DNA from 3 places in the Cellulomonas sp. P2_F12 genome. Region 2 is predicted to be linked to each of the others. Evidence: predicted binding sites of a transcription regulator. Region 2 holds the regulator's gene; each other region holds the start of a gene.

Region 1 (9,654 bases), on a different contig from region 2:
ACCTGAGCGCCGATCGCCTCGGTGGCCGCGACCGCGGCGGCGAACGCTGCCCGCCAGGCCGGCGACAGCGGCGCCAGGTCCTCGTCGCGCGGCACCGCCATCACGGGTGTCGACCGCAGACCCAACCGCACGTCCGTGGGCCAAGGCCGAGCGAGCGGGTCGAGCGGATCGGCGCCGGTCATCAGCCGAGTGGCCAGGACGCCGAGCGCGAGGTCGTGCGTGAACGTGGTGACCACGTCGTAGCTCCGGCAGGCCGGGACGACGCCGGTGGTCGGTACCAGACCGAGGGTCGTCTTGATGCCGACCAGCCCGCCGAACGCGGCCGGCACCCGCCCCGACCCCGCGGTGTCCGTACCGATCCCGATGTCCGCGATGCCGAGGGCGACGGCGACCGCCGAGCCCGAGCTGGAACCGCCCGAGACGCGGTCCGGGAGCGTCGCGTGACGAACGGCGCCGTACGGGCTGCGGACGCCGACGAGCCCCGTCGCGAACTGGTCGAGGTTCGTCTTGCCGAGGACCACCGCACCCGCGTCGACCAGCGCCTGCACCGCCGGCGCGGTGGCCGCCGCGGGGCCCGGTCGACCGTCGGGAGAGGTCGCGTACGACGGGCATGCCGCGGTCGTCGGCAGGCCGGCGACATCCACGTTGTCCTTGACGGCCACCGTCGTGCCAGCGAGCGGGAGGACCTCGCCGGCCGCGACGCGGGAGTCCACCGACCGTGCGGCCGCGAGCGCCGACGCCTCAGGCACGAGCGTGATCCAGACCTCGGGCCGATCAGCCTCGGCGATCCGCGCGTACGCGGCACGGACGCGCGACTCGGCGCTGCCCGCCTGGGCGACCGCGTCGGCTGGTCGAGCCTCGTGCACGGCGTCCCCCGGGGTGATGTCGTTCCTGGGCCGGTGCACGGTCGGCGATCCGATCGCGCTGGCACGGGGCGTATACACCCCGGTATCCAGCACCGTAGGCACGTGGTGTTTCCCGCCCCACGCGCTCGGGTAAACGGCGCGTTACGGACAACGCCGCAGGTGAACCGGCTGCCGCGGCGCCCTGCCGGCCGAGTCCAACGCCTGAGCAGATCAGCGCGCCCGCCGGCCCGACCGGCCGGGACCAGCGCCCAACGCGCTAGGTCGAGCGCCTCAGCCGGCCAGCGCCATGCGGCTCATCGACGTCGTCGCGCGCTCCATGACCACCTCGAGCGACTCCCCGACGTGCTTGTGCAGGGCGGTGAGGGCCGACGGCAGCTCGCGGGCGAGGACCAGCCTGAGGATCTCCAGGTGCTCGTCGATGGTCGCGGTGATCCGGTCGGACTCGACGAAGTCGTGCATGCGGACGGCGCGGATCTTGTGGTTCACGGTGACCAGGGCGTCGGTCAGCTGCGTGTTCCCGGACGAGCGGGACAGGGTCTGGTGGAAGCCCTCGTCGAAGAGCACGAAGCTGGCGTCCGGCTCGGGCGGGGCGTCGCGCAGCTCGGCCCAGCGGTCCAGCTCGGTGCGCAGCAGCGCCTCGTCGTGCCGGACCTCGGGGTTCTCGATCGCGCGGTCGATGCCGCGCAGCTCCAGGGTGATCCGCAGCTCGTAGAGGTTGCGCAGGTCCTCCAGGCTCGGGACGACGACCGCGTACCCGAAGTCGGTCCGCTCGACCAGCCCGTCGGACAGCAGCCGCGACAGCGCCTCACGCACAGGGGTGCGGGACACCTCGAACTGCTTGCCCAGCTTGGGTTCGGTCAGCCGTTCCCGCGGGGAGATGCGTCCGTTGAGGATCTCGTCGCGCAGCTGCTGATAGACGAGGTCCCGCAGGGAGCGCGCGTCGCCCGACCCCGTTGCTGCGCCGGTCAGCTCGGTCGTCCCACCCGTGCTCATGGTCACGAAGCGTATCCCCCCTGGCCTGCGCGGCAGTCGCTCGCCGGACCGTCGAGGCCCGCGCGTCGGGCCGCCGCCGACTGGGCGCCGACCCACGTGTCCCGCACCGTATACATCGCTGTGCCCATGGCCCGAACCTAGGCGGCACGCGTTTCGGTCGTCGACGACGCCCCGTAAAGGTTCTGTTTCCGGGCAGCGCAGACCGCGGCGATACGCTCGATGGATGCCGCCGCTGCGCCCGCTCGACCAGTCGTCGAAGCTCAAGAACGTGCTCTACGAGATCCGGGGGTCGGCCCTGGACGAGGTGGTCCGGCTCGAGGCCGAGGGCCACACGATCCTGCGGCTCAACACCGGCAACCCCGCGGCGTTCGGGTTCGAGGCGCCCCACCAGATCGTCCGCGACGTCATCGCCGCGATCCCCCACGCGCACGGCTACACCGACTCGCGCGGCATCCTCTCCGCCCGCCGCGCCGTCGTCACCCGGTACGAGACCGAACCCGGCTTCCCCGAGATCGACGTCGACGACGTCTACCTGGGCAACGGCGTCTCCGAGCTGATCACCATGGTCATGCAGGCGCTTCTCGACGAGGGCGACGAGGTGCTCATCCCCTCCCCTGACTACCCGCTGTGGACCGCGATGACCTCGCTGTCCGACGGTGTCCCGGTCCACTACCGCTGCGACGAGTCCGCCGGCTGGGAGCCCGACCTCGAGCACATCCGCTCGCTGGTCGGCCCCCGGACCAAGGCCATCGTCGTCATCAACCCGAACAACCCGACCGGCGCCGTCTACTCGCGCGAGGTGCTCGAGGGGATCGCCGCGATCGCTCGGGAGCACAGTCTGCTCGTGCTTTCCGACGAGATCTACGACCGGATCCTGTTCGACGGCGCGCAGCACATCCCCATGGCGACCGTCGCACCGGACCTGCTGTGCCTGACGTTCAACGGCCTGTCGAAGACCTACCGCGTGGCCGGCTACCGGTCCGGCTGGCTCGTCGTCACCGGCCCTCGGGAGCACGCCACGGGGTTCCTCGAGGGCATCACCCTGCTCGCGTCGACCCGACTGTGCCCCAACGTGCCCGCCCAGCACGCCGTGCAGGCAGCCCTGGGCGGCATCCAGAGCATCGACGCCCTCATCGCCCCCGGCGGCCGCCTGCACGAGCAGCGCGACGTGGCGTACCGCGGCCTGACCTCGATCCCCGGGGTCGACTGCGTGCGCCCCGACGGCGCCCTGTACCTGTTCCCGCGCCTCGACCCGAACGTCCACGAGATCCGCGACGACGCCCGCCTCGTCTACGACCTGCTGGTCAGCGAGCACATCCTGCTGGTGCAGGGCACCGGCTTCAACTGGCCCACGCCGGACCATCTGCGCATCGTCACGCTCCCGGAGGCCCGCGTCCTGGCCGAGGCCGTCGAGCGCATGGGCAACTTCCTGGCGAGCTACCGCCAGTAGGCGACCGGCGCACCACCGTCGCCAAGGCCGCCGAGGTCGTGAGTTTCCGACGACGTCGTCAGTTGCAACTCACGACGTCGTCGGCAACTCACGAGCTCGCGGCCTGGCTAGGGCGACCGGACAGCAGAACGGGCCGGCCACCCGAAGGTGACCGGCCCGTTCGACAGTGCTACGTGCTCAGCGGATCAGAACCCGCCGCCGAAGTCCTCGCCGCCGCCACCGGCCGGCGCGGGGTTGCGCTCCGGCTTGTCGGCCACGACGGCCTCGGTGGTGAGGAAGAGCGCGGCGATGGACGCCGCGTTCTGCAGCGCCGAGCGCGTGACCTTCACCGGGTCGTTGACGCCCGCGGCGAGCAGGTCCTCGTACGTGTTGGTCGCGGCGTTGAGGCCGTGACCCACGGGGAGGTTGCGCACCTTCTCGACGACGACGCCACCCTCGAGACCGGCGTTGATCGCGATCTGCTTGAGCGGGGCCTCGATCGCGAGCTTGACGATCTGCGCACCGGTCGCCTCGTCGCCCTCGAGCTTGAGGCCCTCGAACGCCGTCTTGCCGGCCTGGATGAGCGCCACGCCACCACCGGCGACGATGCCCTCCTCGACGGCCGCCTTCGCGTTGCGAACGGCGTCCTCGATGCGGTGCTTGCGCTCCTTGAGCTCGACCTCGGTGGCCGCGCCCGCCTTGATGACGGCGACGCCACCGGCGAGCTTGGCGAGGCGCTCCTGGAGCTTCTCGCGGTCGTAGTCCGAGTCCGAGTTCTCGATCTCGGCGCGGATCTGGGAGACGCGGCCCTGGATCTGGGCGGCCTCGCCGGAGCCCTCGACGATCGTGGTCTCGTCCTTGGTGACGACGATCTTGCGCGCCGTGCCGAGGACCTCGAGGCCCACCGTGTCGAGCTTGAGACCGACGGTCTCGGAGACGACCTGGCCGCCGGTGAGGATGGCCATGTCCTGCAGCATCGCCTTGCGGCGGTCGCCGAAGCCGGGGGCCTTGACGGCGACCGACTTGAACAGGCCACGGATCTTGTTGACGACGAGCGTGGCCAGGGCCTCGCCCTCGACGTCCTCGGCGACGATGAACAGCGGCTTGCCGGCCTGGATGACCTTCTCCAGGAGGGGCAGCAGGTCCTTGACGTTCGAGATCTTGGACTCGACGAGCAGGACGTACGCGTCCTCCAGGACGGCCTCCTGACGCTCGGGGTCCGTCACGAAGTACGCCGACAGGAAGCCCTTGTCGAAGCGCATGCCCTCGGTGAGCTCGAGCTCGAGGCCCAGCGCGCTGGACTCCTCGACCGTGATGACGCCTTCCTTGCCGACCTTGTCGAGCGCCTCGGCGATGAGGTCGCCGATCGCCTGGTCGCCGGCGGAGATCGCGGCCGTGGCGGCGATCTCCTCCTTGGTCTCGACGTCCTTCGCCTGCGCGAGCAGAGCAGCGGTGACGGCCTCGACGGCCTTCTCGATGCCCTTCTTCAGCGCGATGGGGTTGGCGCCGGCCGCGACGTTGCGCAGGCCCTCGCGCACGAGCGCCTGGGCGAGCACGGTGGCGGTGGTGGTGCCGTCGCCCGCGACGTCGTCCGTCTTCTTGGCGACCTCCTTGACGAGCTCCGCACCGATCTTCTCGAAGGGGTCCTCGAGGTCGATCTCCTTGGCGATGGAGACGCCGTCGTTGGTGATCGTGGGGGCGCCCCACTTCTTGTCCAGGACGACGTTGCGGCCCTTCGGGCCGAGGGTGACCTTGACGGTGTCGGCGAGGATGTTGAGTCCCCGCTCGATGCCGCGACGGGCCTCCTCGTTGAAGGCAATGATCTTGGCCATGGGGCTGTGATCCTTCACTGGGTTCGGGTCGGCCGAGGGTGCCCGCGACGGACGAGCACGTCACCCGCGGTCTTGTCCCGCGTGCGACGGCCCTCACCGGACGGCCGTGGTGATTCTGTCACTCTCCACCGGAGAGTGCTAAGTCCAATGGTTAGCACTCGACCCCCGAGAGTGCAAGCAGCGTTCGCTCACGGCGGCGACGGCGGGACGCGTCGAGACGCGGCGGCGGGAGAGGAGAAGACGCGGCCGCAGGAGCGAGAGCACGCCCCCCAGCGGCACGGGTGGGAGCGCGCCCGGGCTATCGTGCGCGTGTGCAAGGTCACGACGAGGACGTCGACGCAGCCACCGACGGCGCTGAGCTGTCGGCTGCTCCCGCGCACCGCGCGCGTCGGTCCGCCCGTCGTCGCCGTCGTCGGGAGGGCGTGGTCGTCGGCACCGCGCTCGTGATCGCCGCGACGACGACCCTCGTCGCGACCGTACCCACGGGTGCGCTGGCGACCGAGGCCCCCGCCGCGGTCCCCGTCCCCGCCTACGCGACCATCCCGCTGTACCTGCAGGGCGTCACCACGCTCCCCGGCGGCACCCGGGCACCGCTGGCGGTGGGCACGGACGTGACGTTCCTGGCGGGCACGCACGTGGTGGACCCGGCGGCGACGACCCTCGAGCGGGTCGTCGGCGGCGTGACCGTGGACACGGGACCGACCGCACCCGCCGCCGCCGTCACCGCCGCCCGGCAGCGCGCGTGGCTGGCGTCGGGCACGGTCCCGGGCGCGGGCGGGCCGTACGAGGACATGGCGCGCGCCGCCCTGCTCGACCTGCACGCGCTCGTGCTCCCCGGCGGCGCCGCGGTGGCGGGGTGGTCGGAGAAGTGGCGCTACGTCTGGCCCCGGGACGCCTCGTTCGTCGCCGTCGCGCTGGCCCGTACCGGTCACGTGGACGACGCGCTCGACGTCCTGGGGTTCCTCGACCGCGTGCAGTCGGACGACGGCTCGTTCCAGGCGCGCTACCTGCCCGACGGCTCCGGCCCGCCCGACGACCGCGGCGTGCAGACGGACGGCACGGGCTGGGTGCTCTGGGCCGCCGGTCTGGTGGTCGCCGAGATCGACGACCCCGCCGCGCGTGCCGCCGCGGCGGAGCGGCTGCGGCCGATGGTGGTCCGGTCGACCGAGCACGCGATCACGCTCGTCGCGCACGGGGGGCTGCCGCCGGCGTCGCCGGACTATTGGGAGGTGCCCGAGGACGCGCTGACGCTGGGCACGGTCGCCCCTCTGGTCGCGGGCCTGCAGCAGGCGTCCGGGCTCCTGGGGCTCACCGACGACGACGCGCTGGCCGCCTCCGCGTTCGGCGCGTCGGTGCGCAGCAAGGTGGCCGTGATCCACACGTTCGGGTCCACCGGGTTCGCGCGGTACGCGTCGGGCGGGCACGCGGACGCCTCGAGCGCGTTCCTGCTCCGCCCGTTCGTCACGACGGCCGTCCCGGGTGTGGAGGCCGCGTGGCGTGCCTCGGCGGTCGCGATGGTCCGGCCCGCGAACGGGTTGGCGCCCGGCGCGGGGTGGCGCGACGACGGCGTCTCCTGGACCCCGCAGACCTCGCTGTACGCCTGGGTCGCGGCCGAGAACGGCGACGCCGCGCTCGCGGACGGCTGGCTCACGTTCCTCGACACCCACCGCACCCCGTCGGGGTCACTGCCCGAGAAGGTGCTCGCCGACGGCTCCCCGGCGGCGGTCGCGCCCCTCGGCTGGAGCGCCGCGTGCGTGCTGCTGGCCCTGGACGCCCTCGACCGGTAGGTGCGCCGACGCCGACGGGCCGCGCACCTGTCGGTGAACGGCCCGTCCGGAGACCAGCGGGGTCAGAGCCCGCGGACCTGCTCGGCCTGCGGACCCTTGGTGCCCTGGCCCACCTCGAACTCGACGTCCTGCCCCTCCTCGAGGGAGCGGTACCCGTCCGACTGGATGGCGCTGAAATGCACGAAGAGGTCCTGGCCTCCCCCGACCGGGGTGATGAAGCCGTACCCCTTCTCCGCGTTGAACCACTTCACGATGCCCTGGGCCATGCCGTACTCCTTGACGTCCGATGCCGGGCGCTCCGCCGGCGCCCGGTTCGCGTGAGCCTAGTGGGAGCGGTCCCTCCGGGACCAGGGTCGTCTCGGGACGGACGTGCTGATCAGGTGCCCGGTCAGGCGTCCGGGTCGCTCGCCAGCACGACCGAGATGCCGGTTCCCGCGTCGGCCGCGGACAGCGTCACCGTGGTCAGCCCGAGCGTCGAGGCGACGAGGTCGGCGGTCGCCTTCTGGTCCTCCGCCGCGTAGTAGACGACAGAGTCGGCCGGGACGGTGCCGGTGAAGTTGCCCGTCGTCACGGCCGTGAAGCCCGCAGCCGTGAGCTTGGCCGCCTGCGCTGCCGCGAGGCCTCCGATCTTGGCGGCGTTGAGCACGGTGACCGGGGTGTCCATGACGGGCGCCGCGACCGTCTGCTCGTCGGCCGGAGGCGTCTCGGTGGCAGCGTCGGTGGCGGCGTCGGTCGCACTGTCGGTCGCGGTGTCGTCGGGGGCGTCGGCCTGCTCCGACGGCGAGTCGGTGGTCCCGGGCAGGTCGGGCAGGTCCCCGTTGCGCGCGGCGAGGTTCACCAGCACGAACGCGAGGACCGGCGCCAGGACGAGCACGAGGACGAACGGCCACCACCTGCTCCACGCCGTTCGGGGTGCGCGATGCACGCCGCGGGGGACGTCAGGGTTCGACGGGACGTCGAACTCGTCCTCGGGGTAGGAGTACTCCGCCTTGCTCACGGCGGACAGGCTAACGGCTCCGACCGTGTGGACGGGTCCACCCCGGGCCGGAGGGGGCGTGTCACGTGCAGGGATGTCGGTCTTGCGCTGCTTCAGGCGTCGCCGAGGCGGCGGGCGGTGCGCGCGCGCTGGCGGGAGGAGCGCATGCGGCGCAGCCGCTTGATGAGCATCGGGTCGTGCGCGAGGGCGGCCGGGTCGTCGATCAGCGCGTTGAGCACCTGGTAGTACCGGGTGGCCGACATGTCGAACAGCTCGCGGATGGCCGACTCCTTGGCGCCCGCGTACTTCCACCACTGGCGCTCGAAGGCGAGGACCTGCTCGTCGCGCTCGGAGAGGCCGTCGCGCGAGGCGACATCGACACTGCTGGGCTGCGGGAGCGAGACGATCGTCGCGGCGTCCATACGTCCTCCTGTGCTCTCACTCCGGTGCTTCGTCGAGACTGCGGTCCTGGCCGGCTTGCACCGGCCCTGCCGGCTTCGTCGGGACCCGAGCGAGGCCCGGTGGCCGACGACCGTCATCGTACGACCGTAATGACACGGGTGTCATTCCTGTCGGCGAGTCGTCCCCCGTGTGCCGCGCTCGGTAGCCTCGCGGGCGTGAACGCCGCCCCCCTCGACCAGCTCGTCGCACCCGACTGGGCCGTCGCCCTGACCCCCGTCGAGCCGCAGATCCGCGCGGCCGGCCAGTTCCTGCGCGAGGAGGTCGCCGCGGGTCGCGAGTACCTGCCGGCCGGCGATGCGGTGCTCCGGGCCTTCCGGCGGCCGCTGGCGGAGGTCCGGGTGCTCGTCGTCGGGCAGGACCCGTACCCGACGCCGGGGCACCCGATGGGCCTCTCGTTCTCCGTGCAGCCCGACGTGCGTCCGCTGCCCCGGTCGCTGACCAACATCTTCACCGAGCTGGTCGCGGACGTCGGCGTGGCGCCCCCGACCAACGGTGACCTGTCCCCGTGGGCGGACCAGGGCGTCATGCTCCTCAACAGGGTGCTCACGGTCCGCCCGGGCGCACCCGCGTCGCACCGGCGGCACGGCTGGGAGGCGGTCACCGACCGCGCGATAGCCGCCCTGGTGGAGCGCGGCGGACCCCTCGTCGCGGTGCTCTGGGGCCGCGACGCCCAGTCGCTGAAGCCCGCGCTCGGCTCCGTGCCGACCGTCGAGAGCGTGCACCCGAGCCCGCTGTCGGCGAGCCGCGGGTTCTTCGGTTCCCGGCCGTTCTCCCGCGTGAACGAGCTCCTGGTCGCCCAGGGAGCCGCTCCGGTGGACTGGTCGCTGACCTGAGCAACAATGTGGTCGTGACTTCTTCCACCCCCCGCTGGTCCCGCTACGTCGCCATCGGCGACTCGTTCACGGAGGGCCTCTGGGACGACCCGGACGGCCGCGAGGCGCCGCAGCGCGGCTGGGCGGACCTGCTGGCCTCCCACCTGTCCGAGCGCCGCGTGGCCGCCGGGCAGGAGCCGCTGCAGTACGCGAACCTGGCGATCCGCGGCCGGCTGCTCAAGTCGATCCTGGTCGAGCAGGTCCCCGCGGCGCTCGAGCTGAAGCCGGACCTGGTGAGCCTGGTCGGCGGCGGCAACGACATCCTGCGGCCCGCCGCCGACATCGACCGGATGGCCCGCAACCTCGAGGCCGCGGTGGTCCGGCTGCGGGGGGCCGGTGCCGACGTGCTGCTGGGCACCGGCGTCGACGCGGCCGACAGCCCCTTGGTCCGGGCCACCCGCAGCCGGGTCGCCATCTTCGACGCGCTCATCTGGTCG
Region 2 (9,654 bases):
CGAGGGCCGCGGCGTCGCCGGTCACGGTGAGGCGCGCGTCCTCCGGCGTGGTCCGGCCCCACAGGAGCAGGGCGAGGGCGTCGGCGGCCCCGGTGACCGTGACGGACGGGTCGGGGACGGTCGGGGCGCCGAGCAGCCACGAGCGGCCGGCGTCGTCGGCCACGAGCGCGACCGGTGCCGCGAGCGGCTCCATCCGACCCATCCGCTCCTGCCGCGGCTGCATCACCGTGACCACCTCGTCGACCGTGTCCGCCCACAGCGCGGGCTCGGCGTCGAGCCCGAGGCCACCGGCGGTGCGCAGGTCCCACAGGTGCACGAGGGTCTCGTGCGTCTGGCGGCGGTGCCAGAACGACGCCGGTCCGTCGCCCACCAGCGTCCACGCGCGGGCGTCCGGTCCGAGGGCCGCCAACGTCTCGCGCAGCTCCGCCGCGCAGGCCGCATAGAGCTCCTCGAGCACGAACGGGCCGCGCCCGAGCGGCGTCTCCTGCTTGCGGCCGGCCTGGCCGGCGGCCCAGTGGTGGATCCGGGACAGGTGGACGACGAGGTCCCGCACGCGCCAGCGGCCGCACCAGGGCACGGGGGTGGTCGGGTCGACCTGCGGGATCGTCGCGAGGAACTGGTCCTGCAGGGCGCCGAGGGTGTCGAGGAGGCTCGGGGCGTCGGCACGGTCCGTCGTCATGGGACCATGGTGGGACCGACCACTGACAGCCGACAGGCTGACAGCCGTCACCGTCCGTCGGGATGGCGCCACCCCGCGCCGTCCGACTCCAGCGCCAGGAGCAGTCCGCTTGTCCCCGATCCCGAGTGCAGCCCTCGCGTCGCGCATCCACCCCGCGGCGACGGCGCCCGAGCTGCTGCGCAACTTCTGCATCATCGCGCACATCGACCACGGCAAGTCCACGCTGGCCGACCGCATGCTGCAGCTCACCGGCGTCGTCGACTCGCGGGCCATGCGCGCGCAGTACCTCGACCGGATGGACATCGAGCGCGAGCGTGGCATCACCATCAAGTCGCAGGCCGTGCGCATGCCGTGGGGCGTGGACGACAAGGCGTTCGCGCTGAACATGATCGACACGCCCGGGCACGTCGACTTCACGTACGAGGTGTCGCGGTCGCTGGCCGCCTGCGAGGGCGCCGTGCTGCTGGTCGACGCCGCGCAGGGCATCGAGGCCCAGACGCTGGCCAACCTGTACCTGGCGCTCGAGAACGACCTCACCATCATCCCGGTGCTCAACAAGATCGACCTGCCCGCCGCGCAGCCCGAGAAGTACGCCGAGGAGCTGGCCAAGCTCATCGGCGGCGAACCCGAGGACTGCCTGCGGGTGTCCGGCAAGACCGGCGCGGGCGTCGTCGAGCTGCTGGACCGCATCGTCGAGCTGGTGCCGCCGCCCACCGGCGACGCGGACGCGCCCGCCCGCGCGATGATCTTCGACTCGGTCTACGACACCTACCGCGGCGTCGTCACCTACGTCCGCGTCATCGACGGCAACCTGAACCCACGCGAGAAGATCGTCATGATGTCGACGCGCGCGACGCACGAGCTGCTCGAGATCGGCGTCATCTCCCCGGAGCCCGTGCCCACGAAGGGCCTCGGCGTCGGCGAGGTCGGCTACCTGATCACGGGCGTGAAGGACGTGCGCCAGTCCAAGGTCGGCGACACGGTCACCAACGCGAGCAAGCCCGCCGCGCAGGCCCTGGGCGGGTACTCCGACCCCAAGCCGATGGTGTTCTCGGGCCTGTACCCGATCGACGGCACCGACTACCCGATCCTGCGCGACGCCCTGGACAAGCTGAAGCTCAACGACGCCGCGCTCAACTACGAGCCCGAGACGTCGGTGGCGCTCGGCTTCGGGTTCCGGGTCGGCTTCCTCGGCCTGCTGCACCTCGAGATCGTCCGCGAGCGGCTCGAGCGCGAGTTCGACCTGGACCTGATCTCGACCGCCCCCAACGTCGTCTACGAGGTCACGCTCGAGGACAAGACGGTGGTCACGGTCACCAACCCGAGCGAGTTCCCCGCCGGCAAGATCGGCGACGTCAACGAGCCGATGGTCAAGGCGACGATCCTGTCCCCGAGCGAGTTCATCGGCGCGATCATGGAGCTCTGCCAGACCAAGCGCGGCGAGCTGCAGGGCATGGACTACCTGTCCGAGGACCGCGTCGAGCTCCGGTACGTGCTCCCGATGGCCGAGATCGTCTTCGACTTCTTCGACCAGCTGAAGTCCAAGACCCGTGGCTACGCGAGCCTCGACTACGAGCGCATCGGCGACCAGGTCGCCGACCTGGTCAAGGTCGACATCCTGCTGCAGGGCGAGACCGTCGACGCGTTCAGCGCGATCGTGCACAAGGACAAGGCCTACGCGTACGGCGTCATGATGACCGCCAAGCTCAAGGACCTCATCCCCCGCCAGCAGTTCGAGGTCCCCATCCAGGCCGCCATCGGCGCCCGGATCATCGCGCGCGAGACCATCCGGGCCATCCGCAAGGACGTCCTGGCCAAGTGCTACGGCGGCGACATCACCCGCAAGCGCAAGCTCCTCGAGAAGCAGAAGGAGGGCAAGAAGCGCATGAAGACGATCGGTCGGGTCGACGTGCCGCAGGAGGCCTTCATCGCCGCGCTCTCGAGCGAGCCCGCCGGGTCGGCCGGCGGCAAGGACGCGAAGAAGAAGTGAGTCCGGCGCTCCCGGAGGGAGACGTCGCGCCCGACGACGGCCGCCTGCCGGAGTCGGCGCTCATCGGCGCCGACGACCGCGCGTTCGGCCTCTACCTGCACGTGCCGTTCTGCACGGTCCGCTGCGGGTACTGCGACTTCAACACCTACACCGCGACCGAGCTGGGCGGCGGCGCGAGCCAGAGCGCCTACGCGGACACGGCTCTGCGCGAGATCGAGCTGGCCTCCCGGGTGCTCGAGGACCTGCCCGCCCGCCCGGTGAGCACCGTGTTCGTCGGCGGCGGCACTCCCACGGTCCTGTCGGTGCCGGACCTCGCGCGGATGCTCGGCGGGGTGCGGGACGCCTGGGGGCTCGCCGACGACGTCGAGGTCACCACGGAGGCGAACCCCGACTCCGTGACGCCCGGGTCGCTGGCCGCGCTGGCGGACGCCGGGTTCACGCGCGTGTCGTTCGGCATGCAGTCGGCGGTGCCGCACGTGCTGGCAACGCTGGACCGCACGCACGACCCGCGTCGGATCCCGGACGTCGTGCGTTGGGCGCAGGAGGCCGGCCTGGCCGTGTCGCTCGACCTCATCTACGGGACGCCGGGGGAGTCGCTCGACGACTGGCGGACCAGCGTCGAGGCGGCGCTGGCCACGGGTGTCGACCACGTCTCCGCGTACGCGCTGGTGGTCGAGCCCGGCACGCGGATGGCGGTCCAGGTGCGGCGCGGCGAGCTCGAGCTGCCCGACGGCGACGACCAGGCCGCGAAGTACGAGCTGGCGGACGACCTGTTCGAGGCCGCCGGGCTCGGCTGGTACGAGGTGAGCAACTGGGCGCGGACGCCCGCCGACGCCTGCCGGCACAACCTCAGCTACTGGCGCGGCGACGACTGGTGGGGGATCGGTCCCGGGGCGCACAGCCACGTCGGCGGGGTGCGCTGGTGGAACGTCAAGCACCCGCGCGCGTACGCGGACCGGCTGGACCGCGGTCTGAGCCCCGCGGCGGGGCGGGAGACCGTCACGGGCGACGGGGCCGTGCTGGAACGGCTCATGCTCGGCGTCCGGCTGGCCTCGGGGCTCGCCCTGGACGACCTGCCGACCGAGGCGCGCCCGTCGGTGGCGGGCCTCGTGGCCGACGGCTTGGTCGACGGCCGCGCCGCGGTCGCGGGCCGGCGGATCGTGCTCACGCGCCGCGGTCGGCTGCTGGCGGACGCCGTGGTCCGCACCCTCGTCGGCTGAGGCCTCAGCGCACCAGCTCGAGGCTGAACGGGTACCGGTACGAGCCGCCGCGCTGCACGGCGACGGCGGCGAGGATGCTCAGGACCAGGCTGATGATGCCGAGCGCGACGGAGCCGATCCAGCCGATGAAGCCGAGCACGGGGATCGCCCGGACGATCGCGCACGCCACCAGGCCGATGAGCACGGTCAGCTGGAAGTTGAGCGCCACGCGAGCCTCGTCGGCGGTGCCCTTCTCGCGGTTGACCAGCCAGATCACCAGCGCAGGGACCCAGCCGACGTAGAGGTAGGCCAGGATCCCGCCGAGGTGGGCGAGCATGCCCAGGTTCCTCGTCTGGTCCGCGCTGCTCGGCGGCGGGCTCTGCGGGTGCTCGTACGACATCGGGCTCGCTCCTCGTCCGGGGGCCGTCGACCTGACGGCACGCGCAGCCTACCGACGGTGCCGGCGTCGCGTCGGGCGGTCCGACATGCCCGGTAGACCCGATTCCTTGACACGTGCCCCCGGCTTCGGTTCGCTCAGGCCTGGGCGACGAACGCCCTGTGACCAGGGAGGCCACGCATGAGCGAGAACCCCGGCGGTACCCCGCCGCGTGACGACGATCCCGCGCAGGCACCTGAGCCTGTCGTGCCCGAGACACCCCCTGTCGTGCCCGACCCCGTCGAGGAGCCCGCCGCCGAGGCGGCACCGCCGGCGCCGCCCGCACCCGAGCCCGCTCCGCCCGTCGCGCCCCCGGCCCCGCCCGTCGCGCCCCCGGTCGCTCCGCCCGCTCCGCCGGCCCCGCCCGCTCCGCCGGCGCCCGGTGCGGGATACCCGCCGCCTCCGCCCCCGCCGCCGGCCCCGGACTACGGGCAGCCGCAGTACGGCCAGCCCGCGCCCGGCAGCTACCCGCCCCCGGCCGGCTACGCCTCGGCAGCTCCCGGTGCATACCCGCCGCCCGCGGGCGGCTACGGCGCTCCGGTGCCGGCATCACCCATCGGCGAGGCCTACTCCTACGGGTGGAAGGGCTTCACGCGGTCGGGTGGGCTCTTCATCCTGGCGACGCTGATCTGGCTCATCGTCGGTGCCGCCGTGGCGGCGATCCTCTGGGGGATCCTCATCGGGGGCGCGAGCCTCACCGACCCCAACCGCAACGGCGGCGGCCTCATGGGCGTCGGGTTCTCGTTCGTGACCGTGATCCTCTACGCGGCGCTCGCCCTGGTGGGGTACCTGATCGAGGCGGCGTTCATCCGCGCGGCGCTCGGCATCACGGACGGGCGCGAGGTCAAGCTCGGCACGTTCTTCACGTTCACCGATGTCGGCCCGATCCTGCTGACCGCCCTGCTGCTCGCCGGCATCAACCTGGTGGTCGGGTTCGTCTCTTGGATCCCCGTCATCGGCTGGCTGATCTCGATCGCGGTGAACTTCCTGCTGTTCTTCACGCTCTGGTTCGTCATCGACAAGCACATCAACCCCATCGACGCGCTGCGCTCGAGCGTGCAGCTCATCACCGCGAACCTGTCGACGACGATCCTGTTCTACCTGCTCAGCCTCGTCATCATCTTCGCCGGCGCCCTGCTGTGCGGCCTCGGCCTCTTCGTCGCCATCCCCGTGGTGCTCATCGCCACGGCCTTCCTGTTCCGTCGGCTGCTGGGCGACCCCATCGCGCCGCCCACGCTCTGACGCACGACGCTCGGTGCCCCGGTCCGCCCTCCGGCGGGCCGGGGCTCGTCACGTCGTGACGAAGTCGATGAGCTCCTCCACGCGGCCCAGGAGGCTGGGCTCGAGGTCGGCGTAGCTGCGCACCGAGCGCAGGATGCGCTGCCACGCGCGGGCGACGTCGGCCTGCTCGTCGGCCGGCCACCCCAGCTCGCGCAGGATGCCGTGCTTCCACTCGGTGCCGCGCTCGATCGTGGGCCAGGCGGCGAGCCCGATGCGCTCGGGGCGGACGGCCTGCCACACGTCGACGTACGGGTGGCCCAGCACGAGGACCGAGCCGGCGGGGTGGCCGCGGACGGCGTCGGCGGCGATCCGGCTCTCCTTGGACCCGGCGACGAGGTGGTCGACGAGCACGCCGACGCGCCGGCCCGGTTCGGGGCGGAAGTCGCGCAGGGCCTCGGCCAGGTTGTCGACGCCGTCGAGCAGCTCGACCACGACGCCCTCGAGCCGCAGGTCGTCGCCCCAGACCTTCTCCACCAGCTCGGCGTCGTGCTTGCCCTCGACCCAGATCCGGCTGCCGCGGGCGATGCGGGCGCGGGCGTCGTGGACGGCGACCGAGCCCGAGGCGGTCCGGGTGGGCTTCGCGGGTGCCGGGGCGCGCACGGGGGCGGTCAGGGCCACGGGCTCGCCGTCGAGCCAGAAGCCCCGTCCGAGCGGGAACGTGCGCGTCCGGCCACGGCGGTCCTCGAGGACGACCACGTGCTGGCCGCCCGACTTCTCGACCCGCACGACGGCGCCGACCCACCCGGTGGTGACCTCCTCGACGACGAGGCCGGTCTCGGCGGCCTGCGGGCGGCTGGTGCGGGTGGGCCGGTGGTGCGTCGAGCCGGAGCCCCCGAGCACGTCCGAGCCGTAGCGGTCGTCGTTCACCCGGGCAGCGTAGAGGCGCATCTCCGCGACGGGCCGCAGCCGCCCCGTGGGTGTCGCGTCCGCGGCGTAGCATTGGCACTCCCGTGCGGGGAGTGCTACCCGGTGCGCGTACGCGGACGACCAGACGGAGGAGGCGACATGAGCGAGGACCGACGGCTGGACGTGCTGCGGGCGATCGTCGAGGACTACGTCGCCACCAAGGAGCCCGTGGGCTCCCGCGCGCTGGTGGAGCGCCACTCGCTCGGCGTGTCACCCGCGACCATCCGCAACGACATGGCCGCGCTCGAGGAGGGCGGGTACATCGCCCAGCCGCACACCTCGGCCGGTCGCGTGCCGACCGACAAGGGCTACCGGCTCTTCGTCGACCGGCTCTCCACCGTCAAGCCCCTGTCGAGCCCCGAGCGCCGCGCCATCGGCGCCTTCCTGGAGAGCGCGCAGGACCTCGACGACGTGGTGGACCGCGCCGTGCGCCTCATCGCGCAGCTGACGCACCAGGTCGCCGTCGTGCAGTACCCGTCGCTGCGGCGCTCCGCGCTGCGGCACGTGGAGCTGGTGCCCGTGGGCGCCCGCCACCTGCTGGTCGTCCTCATCACGGACACCGGGCGTGTCGAGCAGCGGACGCTCGAGCTGGGCTCGGACTTCGACGAGGCGGTCGTCGCACGGCTGCGCTCGCGCCTCAACGTCAGCGCCGCCGGCCGGCGCCTCTCCGAGCTGCCGGTGGCGCTGGGCGAGCTGAGCGACGGGTTCGCGCCCGGCGACCAGGGGCTCGTCGGCGCGGTGGTCGGGGTCGTCGAGGAGACGCTCGCGCAGGAGAGCGAGGAGCGCGTCGTGCTCGCCGGCACCGCGAACCTCGCGCGCGTCGGGGGCACCGACGTCCGGTCGATCGGCCCCGTGCTCGAGGCGCTCGAGGAGCAGGTCGTGCTGCTGCGGCTGCTCTCGGAGATGGCCGAGGACTCGGCGACAGTGTCGGTGCGCATCGGTCGCGAGAACCAGCACGACGGGCTGTTCGAGACGAGTTTCGTGACCACCGGCTACGGCGACGAGGGCGGAGGTTCGGTGGCCCGCGTGGGCTCGATCGGCCCGCTCCGGATGGACTACCCCGGCACCATGTCCGCGGTCCGCGCGGTCGCCCGCTACCTGACGCGCATCCTCGCCCAATGACCCGCCACGAGACCCCCTCCGTGACCCTGTCAACGACAGCTGGAAGTGAGCACCCCCTCCCGTGACCGACTACTACGAGGTCCTCGGCGTCCCGCGGGACGCCAGCCCCGAGCAGATCAAGAAGGCCTACCGCAAGCTCGCGCGCGAGCACCACCCGGACGTCGCGGGCACGGACGCGGGCTCCGAGGACCGGTTCAAGGACGTCTCGCGCGCGTACGACGTGCTGGGCAACCCCGAGAAGCGGCGCGCGTACGACCTGGGCGGCGACCCGTCGTCGCCCGGCGGCGGGATGGGCGGCGGCTTCGGCTTCCAGGACATCTTCGAGACGTTCTTCGGCGCCGCGACCGGCGCCGCGGCGCAGCGGGGACCGATCCCGCGCGCCCGCCGCGGGCAGGACGCGCTCGTCCGCCTCGACCTGGACCTCGCCGACGTCACGTTCGGGATCCACAAGGACGTGCCGGTCGACACGGCCGTCGTCTGCCCGACGTGCAGCGGCTCGTGCTGCCGGCCCGGCACGTCGCCCCGCACCTGCGAGGTCTGCGGCGGTCGGGGCTCGGTCCAGCGGGTCGCCCGCTCGTTCCTCGGCCAGGTCATGACGACCCAGCCGTGCGCCGCGTGCCACGGGTTCGGCACCGTCATCCCCGAGCCGTGCACCGAGTGCTCGGGCGAGGGCCGCGTCCGCTCGCGCCGCACGCTGAGCGTCGACGTCCCGGCGGGCGTCGACACCGGCACCCGGATCAAGCTCACGGGCCAGGGCGAGGTCGGTCCGGCCGGTGGCCCCGCGGGCGACGTGTACCTGGAGGTCCGCGAGCGCAAGCACGACACGTTCGTGCGGCGCGGCGACGACCTGCACGCGACCCTCGAGGTGCCCATGACGGCGGCGGCGCTCGGCACCGTCCTCACCCTGGACACCCTCGACGGTGCGCGCGAGGTCGATCTGCGCCCCGGCACGCAGCCGGCGCAGGTCGTCACGATCAAGGGCCTCGGCGTCGGTCACCTCCACGCCTCCGGCCGCGGTGACCTGCACGTCCACGTCGAGGTGCACGTGCCGACGGCGATGGACGACGAGCAGGCCGAGCTGCTGCGGCGGCTGGCCACCCTGCGCGGCGAGGAGCGTCCGGAGGCCCGGCTCGCGGCGTCGAACACCGGCGTGTTCGCGAAGCTCCGCGACAAGCTCTCGGGCCGCTGAGCATGACGGCGCCGGCCGCGTCATGAGCGCGCCCGTCTTCCTGGCCGAGCCCGGCTCGCTCGACGCGGTCGTCGACGGCGGCACCTACCTGCTCGCCGGCACCGAGGGGCGCCATGCGGGCGTCGTGCAGCGCCGCGGGCCGGGGGAGCGCGTGGACGTCGTCGACGGCGCGGGCGTGCGGCTCGTCGGCCTGGTCGGCACGGTGACCGGCGACGGCGTGCTGGTGCAGGTGCAGCAGCGCGTCGTCGAGCCCGCACCCGCCGTCACCCTGGTGCTGGTGCAGGCCCTCGCCAAGGGCGACCGCGACGAGATGGCGATCGAGGCGGCCACCGAGGTGGGAGTCGACGCGGTGGTGCCGTGGCAGGCGGACCGCTCGATCGTCGTGTGGCGCGGTGACCGGGCCGCGAAGAGCCGCGCCCGCTGGGTGGGCACGGTCCGGGCGGCCGCCAAGCAGTCGCGGCGCGCTCGCGTGCCCGACGTCGAGGTCGCGCTGGACGCGAAGGGCCTGGTCGAGCGCGTCCGCGGCGTGGTCGGCGCCGGTGGGGTCGCCCTGGTGCTGCACGAGGACGCGACCGACGCCATCGCCGCCACGGCGCTGCCCGACGCCGGCGAGTGCCTCGTCCTGGTCGGGCCCGAGGGCGGGATCGGCGACGTCGAGCTCGGGCGGCTGCTCGACGCGGGCGCGCGCGCCGTCCGGCTGGGACCGCACGTGCTGCGGACGTCGACGGCCGGACCGGTCGCGCTCGCGCTGCTCGCCGAGCGGCTCGGTCGCTGGGGCTGAGATTGCTGTGGGCGCGGACTCGTAGACTGACCGCGTACCGGAACACCCGCACCTGACCTAAGGAGCGCACG
Region 3 (9,654 bases), on a different contig from region 2:
GACGGCGGACCACGTCGAGCCAGCGCGAGGAGCCGTCGGGGCCGTAGCCCTTGGGCAGGTCGTCCGCGAAGGCCGCCTTGAGCACGTCGGCCCAGACCGCCGAGAAGTAGGCCGCCGCCGCCGAGTCGGGCGACTGCACCCGGTCCCACGTCCGCAGCAGCTCCTGGCCGTCGTCGTAGAACGAGTCGTCGATGTGCAGTGAGAGCAGCACGGGGACCAGCACGTCCGCGTACGGGCTGTGCTGGTCGAACTGGATCCGGCTCATGTCGGCGACGGTGACCGCGTGGTCGGCCGTGTCGGTGCCGAGGAGGTCGCGGATGCGCTGAGCGCGGTACCCGTAGTCCCAGTCGGCCGTGAGGAACGGGCCCATCCCGGCCGGCGCGACGGCCTGGTTCGCGGTGACGATGTACCCCTCGGGCGGGTCGATCGTGCGGGGCATGTCGGCAGCGTCGACGAACCCCGTCCAGTCGTACCGGCTGTCCCAGCCCGGCCGCGGCCAGGTGCCGTTCGACGGGACCGGGCCGCCGGGGACGTTCGCGCGCACCGGGATGCGGCCCGGCGCCTGGTAGCCGATGTGCCCGTCCGTCGTCGCGAACACGATGTTCTGCGACGGCACGTCGAACAGGGCGGCCGCGTCCTGGATGTCGTCCGAGTTCGACGCGACGTCCATCGCCAGCACCGCGTCCATCGTCCGGCCCGGCTGCAGGGCGGTCCACGACAGCGCGACCTCGAAGCGCCGGCCCGGTGCGCCGTCGGGGACCGGCGCGGTGCCGACGCCGACCAGGTCGAGGACGTCGGACACGATCGGCCCGTGGATCGACTCGCGGACGGTCAGCTTGACGTCGTCGGCGCCGTTGACGTGGATGGTCTCGGTGCGCTCCGTGATCGGCGCGACGCCCCCGTCGACCTGGCTCGTGCTGCCGTCGACCCGCTCGAGGAAGAAGTCGGTCACGTCGGCGCCCAGGTTGGTCAGGCCCCAGGCGAGCTTGGCGTTGTGCCCGATGACGACGCCCGGCATCCCCGCGAACGCGAAGCCCGAGACGTCGTACGGGCAGTCGGCGGTGACGTCGGCGCAGCGCAGGCCGACCTGCTCCCAGATGCCGGGCGCCGAGATGCCGAGGTGCGGGTCGTTGGCTAGCAGCGGCTTGCCAGACTTGGTCAGGTCGCCGGAGACCACCCACGAGTTGGAGCCGACGCCCTCACCGTCGCCCATCAGGTGCGGGACCGCCGCGAGGGCCGCGCTCGCCGAGGCGATCGCCGCCTGCAGGTCCGTGTCGTCCAGGTCGAGCATCGTCGCCGGCGCGCTCGTGCTCTGCGCGGCAGTCACGGGCAGGTCCGCGGCGCTCAGGATGGGCTGGTTCAGGTCCTGCGGGTAGGCCGGGAACAGCTCGTCGACCCGCGCGATGTCCCCCACCGACGAGAACGAGGCCGCCCGCGCCAGCTCCTCGTCGTAGTTGCCGCGCAGGTCCCACGCCATCGCCTTGAGCCATGCGAGCGAGTCGACGGGATCCCACTTCTCGGGCGCCCGGACGGTGACCTGCCGACCGAGCACGCTGTACTCGACGGCGAGCGCGCCCGGGTCCTTGCCGTCGAGGTACGCGTTCACGCCGTCGGCGTAAGCCTGCAGGGCGTCCCGGGTGGACGGTTCCAGCAGGTCCCACTCCTGCTCGGCCACCCGGCGCCAGCCGAAGGTCCGGACGACCTTGTCCGCCTCCAGCGCGTCCGCGTTCTGGCCCACCAGCTCCGAGAGCCGCCCCGCCGTCACGTGCCGGCGGTAGTCCATCTCGAAGAACCGGTCCTGCGCGGCGACGTAGCCCTGCGCCTTGAAGAGGTCCTGCGCGGTCGTCGCCGTGATCGTCGGCACGCCCCGGTCGTCCCGCGTGACCGTCACCTCGGCGTCCAGCCCCGGCAGCTGCTGCTCGCCCGAGACCTCCGGGAGCGGGCGCCGCACCACGACGAAGACGAGCACCAGGGTCGCCACGAGCGCGACGGCGACCACCACCGCGACGGTGGCGAGGGAGAGTCGGACGAGGTGAGCACGAGACACGCTTCGGAGGGTACTTCGCCCGCCGCGCTCCGACCGCCGCAGCACACCCGCGGCACAGGGCGGAATGTCCCGCGCGCGCCAGCGGTTAGGATTGGCACTCGGACAATGCGAGTGCCAGACCTTCATCAGCTGCCAGGAGACCTTCAGTGCCCACCTACGCCTACGCCTGCACGGCGTGCGGTCACGCCTTCGAGATCGTGCAGTCGTTCAGCGACGACTCGCTGAGCGTCTGCCCCGAGTGCGAGGGGCGCCTGCGCAAGGTCTTCTCGTCCGTGGGCGTGGTGTTCAAGGGCTCCGGCTTCTACCGCAACGACGCCCGCGCGGGCGCGAAGTCCTCGTCGCTGAGCCCCGCCGCCCCCGCGGCGACCACGCCGACCCCGTCGCCCGCGCCGTCCGCGCCGTCGTCGTCGAGCCCCGCGCCCGCCGCGGCGAAGCCGGCCGCGTCGTCCTGACCGACGCGCTCTGAGCCTCCGGCGCCTCTCACCACACGGTGAGGGGCGCCGCGCTCGTTGTGGGGCCGACGGCCTGGTCGGCGCCGCGCCCGTTGTGGGGGCCATCCGGAGGGCCGATGGCCTGGGTCCGCGCCGCGCTCGTGACGATGCCCCATGCGCGTCGAGCCGCCCACAGCCCTCCGTGCACGGTGGCGGTCCACAGTCCGCGCCCGGCCGGCCCTGTCGCCGTCGCAGCGACCTAGCGTCCCGGGCATGCACCCTCGCCTGCTGGCCGGCCGCCCACCGCCCCTCTCGCGCCACCGCCGACCGCTCGCGCTCGCGCTGCGCATCGGGCTGTGGCGCGCACGGTTCCTGGTCGCCGCCGTGTGCCTCGGGATCGCCGCGGGCTGCACGGCGCAGGCGCTGCGACCGCCCGACCCGCCGACGTCCGCGCTCGTCGTGGCCGCCCGCGAGATCCCGGCGGGGACCACGCTGACCAGCGCGGACGTGCGCGTGGTGCGGGTGCCGGTGGCGCTCGCACCGGACGGCGCCGTCACCGATCCCGGCTCGGTCGTGGGCGCGTCCGCCGCCGTCCCGCTGGCCGCCGGCGTCCCGGTGCTGGCCGGCCTCCTCGCGGCCGACGACGTGCGCGGCCCGCCCGGGACCGTCGTCGCGACCGTCCGACTGGCCGATCCTGCCGTCGCCGGCCTGCTCTCGCCAGGGGTCCGCGTGGACGTGCTGGCGGCGACCGCGGAAGGCGGTCCGGGGACGGTGGTCGCGACCAGGGCGCTCGTGCTGCCGGTCGCCCACCGGGCCGCCGGGGCGGGCGCACTCGGGCTCGGGGGGTCCGGCGACACCTCCGTGCCCGTGCTGCTCGCCGTGGCGCCGGCGGAGGCCCCCGCGCTGGCCGGTGCCGCCGCCTCCGCCTTGCTGTCCGCCGTGGTCGTGCCATGATCGAGCGATCGCCAGGGCTCCACCCGACCAGCCATCTCGAGGGGCAACGTGACGGACAAGATCGCCGCCGGAGTGCGCGGGGCAGGCCGCGGACTGACCGGGACGGCCAAGGTGCTCCAGGGTTTCAAGGACTTCATCTCGCGGGGCAACGCGATCGAGCTGGCCGTCGGTGTCGTCATCGGCGCCGCGTTCGGCGGGGTCATCAAGGCGATCCAGGACGCCTTCATCAGCCCGCTCATCGGCTGGATCTTCGGCGCACCGGACCTGACGCAGCTCTGGGACATCGGCCCCTACACCTGGGGCGACAACCCGGATGCCGCGCCGATCAGCGTGGGCACCATCCTCAACGCGCTGCTGACGTTCCTGCTGACGGCGGCCGCGGTGTACTTCCTGATCGTGCTCCCGCTCAACGCGCTCGCGGCGCGGCGCAAGCGTGGCATCGAGGACGAGCCGGCCGCCCCGTCGGAGGACATCCTTCTTCTGCAGGAGATCCGCGACCTGCTGGCCAGCCGCCTCACGCCCGCGATCGCCAACGACGCGGGCACCGGGGCGCCGGACGTCCCCCACCCCCGCACGGACCCGCCGCCGTCGATCCCGCACGGAGGCACGACGCCGCCTGCCTGAGCCGCGGGCGTCGGCTACCGGATCGCGGCCAGGAAGGCCAGGGCGCGTTCCGTCATCAGCTCGGCTGCGGCCGCGTCGAACGAGGGCAGGCTGCTGTCGGCGAAGAGGTGCTCGTCGCCCGGGTAGAGGAACAGCTCGGCGCTGCCCTTCGCCTCCTTGACCAGCGCCCGCGCCGCGTCGATGTCACCCTCGCCGACGAAGAACGGGTCGTTGTCCATGCCGTGGATCTGCACCGGCACGCCGGCGGGCCACGGTGTGTCGAACTCGGACGTCGGCACGCAGGAGTGGAAGAAGAGTGCGCCCTTGGCGCCCGGGCGCGTCTGCGCGAGCATCTGCGCGGGGAGCACGCCGAGGGAGAACCCCGCGTAGACGACCCCGTCCGGCAGCGAGTCGACGGTGTGCCGCCCCCGCTCCATGACCGTGCCGAACCCGACCTCGTCCGCGTACCCGATCCCCGACTCGAGGTCGTCGAAGACGTGGCCGTCGTAGAGGTCGGGCACGTGCACCGTGTGACCGGCCGCGCGGAGCCGGTCGGCGAACTCCTGCACCCCGGTGGTCAGCCCCTGTGCGTGATGGAAGAGCAGTACCTCGGCCATGGACGTGTTCTCCTTCGATTCGAGCATCCGAGCATCCGAGCATCCGAGCATCCGAGCATCCGAGCATCCGAGCATCCGAGCATCCGAGCATCCGAGCAGCAGCGATCATCGCGCACGGCACCGACACGGGCACACCGGCACCCTCGACGGGCCTACCAGTGCGGGGGCTTGTCCTGGCTGAGCCGGTCGTCGTTGGAACCGGGCTCCCGGTCCCCCCACCCGACGTCCGAGTCGTCCACGCTCCGTCGCGGGACCACCGGCTCAGGTGTCGGCGCGACGGGGGCGGGCGCCTGCGGGGGGGTGGCAGCGGGCGGCGCCGGGTGGGTGGACACGAGGTTGGCGTCGTCGCTCCCCACCGTCCCGGCCGGCCGGACGACCCGCCGCGACCTGCGCGTCGGCGCGGCACCGTCGGGGCGGTCGGTCGGGGTCATGCCCCGATGATCCCACTCCCGACGCCCGCACCGTCGCGCCGCAGCGCCCGACGACCCGCCGTCGCGGGCGCCGACGGGTACGGACGCGTCAGCGCATCCCGCGGGCGATCGCGCTGCGCACGGCCGTGTCGATGCGGTACGAGCGCCGCGTGATGCCGAGCTCGTCGCGCAGAGCCGCGGCCAGCTGCTCGCGGGTGCGCTCCTGCTCGTCGGACTGCAGCCACGTGACCAGCTCGTCGAGCTGGTCGTCGCTGTAGGCGCCGATCGGCAGGCCGCGGCGGACGTCCGGGCGCTGCCGCGTGGGCACCGCGAGGGCCAGCTGGAGCGGACGGCTGGGCGGCCGGGGGTCCTCCGGCGCGTCGTCCGCGGTCTCGGCGCTCGTGACGGTCGCGGTGTTCTCCGACGGGTCGGCAGCTGTCGACGTCGCGGAGGCAGCCTCGGTGGTCGCGGAGGTCGGAGCCTCGCCGTCCGGGTCTGCGTCGGTGCCGTGCTCCGGCGCCGAGGAGTCGGTCGCCTGGTCGACACCAGCCGCATCCAGGACGATGTCCGCCAGGACGATGGCGGCGGGCTGCCCGGGCTCTGCGTCGCCGGTCACCTCGGACGCGGCGGCCGAAGCGTCAGCAGCAGGAGCAGCGGCGTCCGCACCGGGTGCGGGCGAGTCGGCCGTCGCGTCGTCGTCGATCACCGCCACGGTCGACCACGCACCCGTCGCGGGTGCCGCGGGCGCGGGAGACCCGGACGCGGTCGGCAGGTCCTCGGCCTCGTCGGCCTCCTCGATCAGCCCGAGGTGCAACGGGGCGCTGCGGGGGGCGGCGGGCGCGGGGACGCGGGCGTGCACGGCCCGGCGGATGCGGTCGACCTCGGCCTGCGGGTCCATGAAGGCGGCGGCGGACCAGACGCGGACGACGCTCCACCCGACGCGCTCGAGGCGGTCGGCGGTGAGGCGGTCGCGGACGCGGACGCTGGGCTCGGCGGTGTAGGACTCGTCGTCGGTGAGGACGGCGACGAGCATCTCGCCGGGCAGGTCGGGGTGGCCGACGACGAGCGGGATCCGGTCGCCGCCGGGGATGCCGTGGTCGGCCTCGACGAGCAGGCCGTGCTTCCAGAGCCGCTCGGCGAGGTCGAGCAGCAGCCGGTCGGGCTCGTGGGCGGCGGCCAGCGCCTGGTCGGCGGCGGCCGTCGCGGCAGCCAGGGAGCGCAGCAGCGGGTCGGTGGGCTCCGGCGCGGTCACGAGATCCGTGACGTCGAGGCCGGCGCCGCGGCGGCCGGCGAACGCGAGCAGGTCCGACAGCAGGCGGGGTCCAGCGCCGCGCACGCGCTCGGCGTCGAGGTCGTCGGCCGCGAAGCAGGACACCACGGTGAGGCGGTGGCGCGTCGAGCCGAGGGCGTCGAGCAGCAGGGCGTCGCCGCCGGGCGCGGAGATCGGTCCGAACGTGTGCAGCACGCGCCGGTGCGGGGTCCGGCCGAGGCCGAGCGACAGGATGATCGCCTCGCGGCGCAGCCCGGCGACGTTCGGCAGGTCGGTGACCACGAAGGGGTCGGTCCGGCCGGAGTCGAAGAACGCGGCGAGCGCCGGGTTGCCCCGCACCTCGGTCAGGACGGACTCGCGGACGGCCTCGGCGTGCGTGGAGGTCGCGGTGATGACCGCCAGCGACTCGTCGGGGCGCAGGAGCGCGTGCGTGAGCACCAGCTCGACGACGTGCTCGACCTCCTCGCGCGTGGAGTCGACGGACCCCGACTCGCGGTCGGGCATGCCGGTGCCGTCGACGATGTCGAGGGCCACCAGCGGCAGGTGCTGCGGCAGGGGCGTCGGCCGCAGCACGCCGCCGTAGCCGTGGGCCGCCAGGAACGCCGTGAGGTACGGGTCGCGGCGGGAGGAGTCGGCGCGCAGGGCGACGGACGGCAGCACGTCGGCGAGCTCGCGGACCGCGCTGCCGGACGCGCACCGGGCGTCGCCGACGACGACGACCTGGCGACCGCGGGCGACCGCGGCGAGCGCGACCTCGACGGGCAGGTGCGCGGCGGAGTCGATGACGACCAGGTCGACCGTGCGCGTCGGCGGCAGCACCTGCGGGACGAGCATCGGGCTGGCGGCGATGACCGGCCGCAGCCGGCGGGTGACGTCGGGGTGCCGCACGACGGTCTCCCGCAGAGACGTCAGACGCTCCTCGATGAGGTCGGCGAACAGCGCCTCGGACTGCTCGCGGTGCTGGCGCAGGGCGTGCGAGACGTGGCCGACGACGGCGCCGAGCACCGGGGCGGACAGGCTGGCGACGTGCGCGCGGTCGAGCGTCGCGTACTGCGCGGACAGCGCGCCGAGGGCGGCCCCGTCGTAGCCGGCGAGCGCGGGGTCCTCGCCGAGGATCTGCTCGATGACCGTGCTCCACCAGGCGAGGTCCAGCTCGGCGGGCGCGAGCGCGGGGTCGATGCGGCGCGTGGCCAGGTCGTCCACCAGCGCGCCCAGGCCCGCGGACCGCAGTCGGTGCAGCAGACCGGTCCGGTCGGGCAGGTCGGTGAGCGCGTCGGTGTCCGACCGCAGCCGGGTCAGCCGCTCGGTGAGGGCCGCGAACGGCAGCGTCGACAGGCCGGCGCCGGCGGGGGTCGTCGCCAGCACCTCGTCGAGGGCGTCGAGGTCGGCACGCACGGCGGCGAACTCCTCCTCGATGTGCTCGAGGCCGTCGGGCAGCCGCGGCCACCCGCCGGACGGGCAGTGCGCCTGCCAGGTCTCGCGCTGCGCCTGCACCTCGAGCAGCGCGGAGTGCAGGTCCGCCACCGGTCGGCCGGGCCGCACCATGTCCTTCGACTGCTTGCGCAGCCGGCGCCGCAGCCAGTAGCCCATGTCGAGGCCGCGCTCGGCGCGCCACTCCTTGGTCGCCGTGGCGGCGACCAGGTCGGCGGCGGTGCGCTCGAAGACGATCGGCTGGAACACGTCGAGCGCGGCGCGCACGCCGTCCAGCATCGACAGCTGCTCGGCCCACGCGACCACGCTGGCCGCCTGCGTCAGCCCGGTCTCGACGGCCACCTGCGACGTCCGCTCGATCAGCGACGGCAGGGTCGAGTCGAGCAGGCGGGCGAGCCGGCGCACCACGTTGTCGGCGTCGGCACGCGTGCGCAGGTCCGCGCCGTACCAGGGGGTGTCGACCGGCCGGACGCGGAACGCACCCAGCTCCCCGGCACGGACCAGGTCGGCCGTGAGGTCGGCGCGGCGGGTGGCGTCGAGCACGCGCGCGACGTCCGGCGTCAGCCGCACGGTCGTCTTGGGCGTCGGGCGGGCGGAGGTCAGGCGGGCCAGCTGCTGCAGGGCGTCGTAGGCCGACACTCCCCACGGCGCGCGCTCCGCATGCAGCGCGTCGACGTAGGAGCGCAGGCGCTCGCGGGTGGCGACGAGCTCGCCGCGCAGTGCGCCGACGCCGTGCATGTCGACCGTCGGGGCCTCGAGGGTCATCGCGCCGAGCAGGCGTCGCGCGATGGCGGAGCGCCAGCCCGCGTCGGGGGCGACGTCGAGCAGCAGGTCTCCCAGGCCGAGCGCACCGAGCCGGTCCGCGAGCGCGGTGGCCGCGCGGCGGTGGCCGGGGACGTACAGCACCGTCCGGCCGGTGGCGGCAGCATCGGCGACGAGGGCCGCCAGGGTCCCGGTCACGTCGGCGCCGGCGGGGGCGTCGACGAACAGGTGCGTGCCGGTGGCCACCATGTCGAGCACGTGCTGCTGGGCTGGGTCGAGGTCGCCGACGCCGCGCTCGAGCCCGGGGTCGCGATCGCCCCGGACGGGTGCCGGCAGCGTGCGGCGCAGTCGCGCGCGGGACTCGTCGACACCCGCGAGCGCCGCGACCACCTCGTGGCGCTCGAGCGTGCCGGAGAGGTTGTCGAGGTCGTCCACCAGGATCTGCCCGGGGTGCACGAAGGTGCCGACGACGACGCGCTCGCTCATCGAGAAGTCGTCGAGCACGGCCTCCCCCAGCGACGTGAGCCGCTGCAGGGCCCCGCGCGGGTCGAAGCCGTCGGTGGTGAACGTGCCGCGCGCGACCGCACCGGGGTCGAGCAGCGCGCCGCGCGACCGCAGGGCCCGCGCCAGGACGGGGTTGACCTCGAGCGACGGCTCGAGGGCGAGCTCGTAGTCGCTCTCGCCGGAGCCACGGGCCTTGAGGGTGACGGGCCGCAGGAGGACGGGGGCGCGGACGGTGCGCGGTGCGGCGTCGGCGGGCTGCTCGCCGTCGGGCGTGCGCTGGCGCGTCACCGTGGCGAGGGCGGCGACGTCGTCGCTCGCGATGTCGGGGGTGGTGCGCTCGGTCCACGTGGCGACGCCGATGGCCAGCGACGTGGGGGCGATGCCGTAGCGCTGCGCGTAGACCGCCGCGCGGGCGCTGACGGCCCGGGCGCGACGCCGCGCGGTGGACAGGGCCGAGCCCTCGCGGACCAGGTTGGACAGACGCGTCTCGCGGCCGGCGAACAGCTGGGAGATGCCCGACGGGTGCGCCGCGGTCAGGTCGAGGGCCGCTTCGCCCAGCAGCTCGACGTCGACCAGGGTCGACCCACCTGCGGCCTCGACGAGTGCCGCGCGCCAGGTGGCGACA

What was found. The regulator HrcA, encoded in region 2, represses chaperone genes, less so after heat shock. The targets are predictions, from matches to a motif close to TTNGCACTCGNNNNNNNCGAGTGCNAA.
Region 1: groL (chaperonin GroEL) is a predicted target of HrcA. The motif match lies at 5,272-5,298, and genes of this name have one in related genera.
Region 3: AC1DWH_RS06270 (FmdB family zinc ribbon protein) is a predicted target of HrcA. The motif match lies at 2,139-2,165, and genes of this name have one in related genera.

What each region holds. Positions count from the first base shown of each region.
Region 1 covers NZ_JBFUEV010000002.1:433,023-442,676, forward strand. Annotated here, with positions in the region: gene atzF (allophanate hydrolase) at 1-905, opposite strand, end outside; gene AC1DWH_RS06790 (GntR family transcriptional regulator) at 1,137-1,859, opposite strand; gene AC1DWH_RS06795 (pyridoxal phosphate-dependent aminotransferase) at 2,083-3,309, shown strand; gene groL (chaperonin GroEL) at 3,495-5,120, opposite strand; gene AC1DWH_RS06805 (glucosidase family protein) at 5,432-6,907, shown strand; gene AC1DWH_RS06810 (cold-shock protein) at 6,970-7,173, opposite strand; gene AC1DWH_RS06815 (LytR C-terminal domain-containing protein) at 7,296-7,904, opposite strand; gene AC1DWH_RS06820 (DUF3263 domain-containing protein) at 7,997-8,305, opposite strand; gene AC1DWH_RS06825 (uracil-DNA glycosylase) at 8,501-9,178, shown strand; gene AC1DWH_RS06830 (SGNH/GDSL hydrolase family protein) at 9,193-9,654, shown strand, end outside.
Region 2 covers NZ_JBFUEV010000001.1:870,224-879,877, reverse strand. Annotated here, with positions in the region: gene AC1DWH_RS04070 (maleylpyruvate isomerase family mycothiol-dependent enzyme) at 1-679, opposite strand, end outside; gene lepA (translation elongation factor 4) at 789-2,669, shown strand; gene hemW (radical SAM family heme chaperone HemW) at 2,666-3,889, shown strand; gene AC1DWH_RS04055 (DUF4870 domain-containing protein) at 3,894-4,268, opposite strand; gene AC1DWH_RS04050 (DUF2189 domain-containing protein) at 4,446-5,546, shown strand; gene AC1DWH_RS04045 (DUF3097 domain-containing protein) at 5,595-6,452, opposite strand; gene hrcA (heat-inducible transcriptional repressor HrcA) at 6,591-7,613, shown strand; gene dnaJ (molecular chaperone DnaJ) at 7,675-8,802, shown strand; gene AC1DWH_RS04030 (16S rRNA (uracil(1498)-N(3))-methyltransferase) at 8,825-9,583, shown strand.
Region 3 covers NZ_JBFUEV010000002.1:317,376-327,029, forward strand. Annotated here, with positions in the region: gene AC1DWH_RS06265 (penicillin acylase family protein) at 1-2,047, opposite strand, end outside; gene AC1DWH_RS06270 (FmdB family zinc ribbon protein) at 2,194-2,499, shown strand; gene AC1DWH_RS06275 (SAF domain-containing protein) at 2,752-3,432, shown strand; gene mscL (large conductance mechanosensitive channel protein MscL) at 3,481-4,056, shown strand; gene AC1DWH_RS06285 (dienelactone hydrolase family protein) at 4,071-4,727, opposite strand; gene AC1DWH_RS06290 (hypothetical protein) at 4,805-5,083, opposite strand; gene AC1DWH_RS06295 (hypothetical protein) at 5,172-9,654, opposite strand, start outside.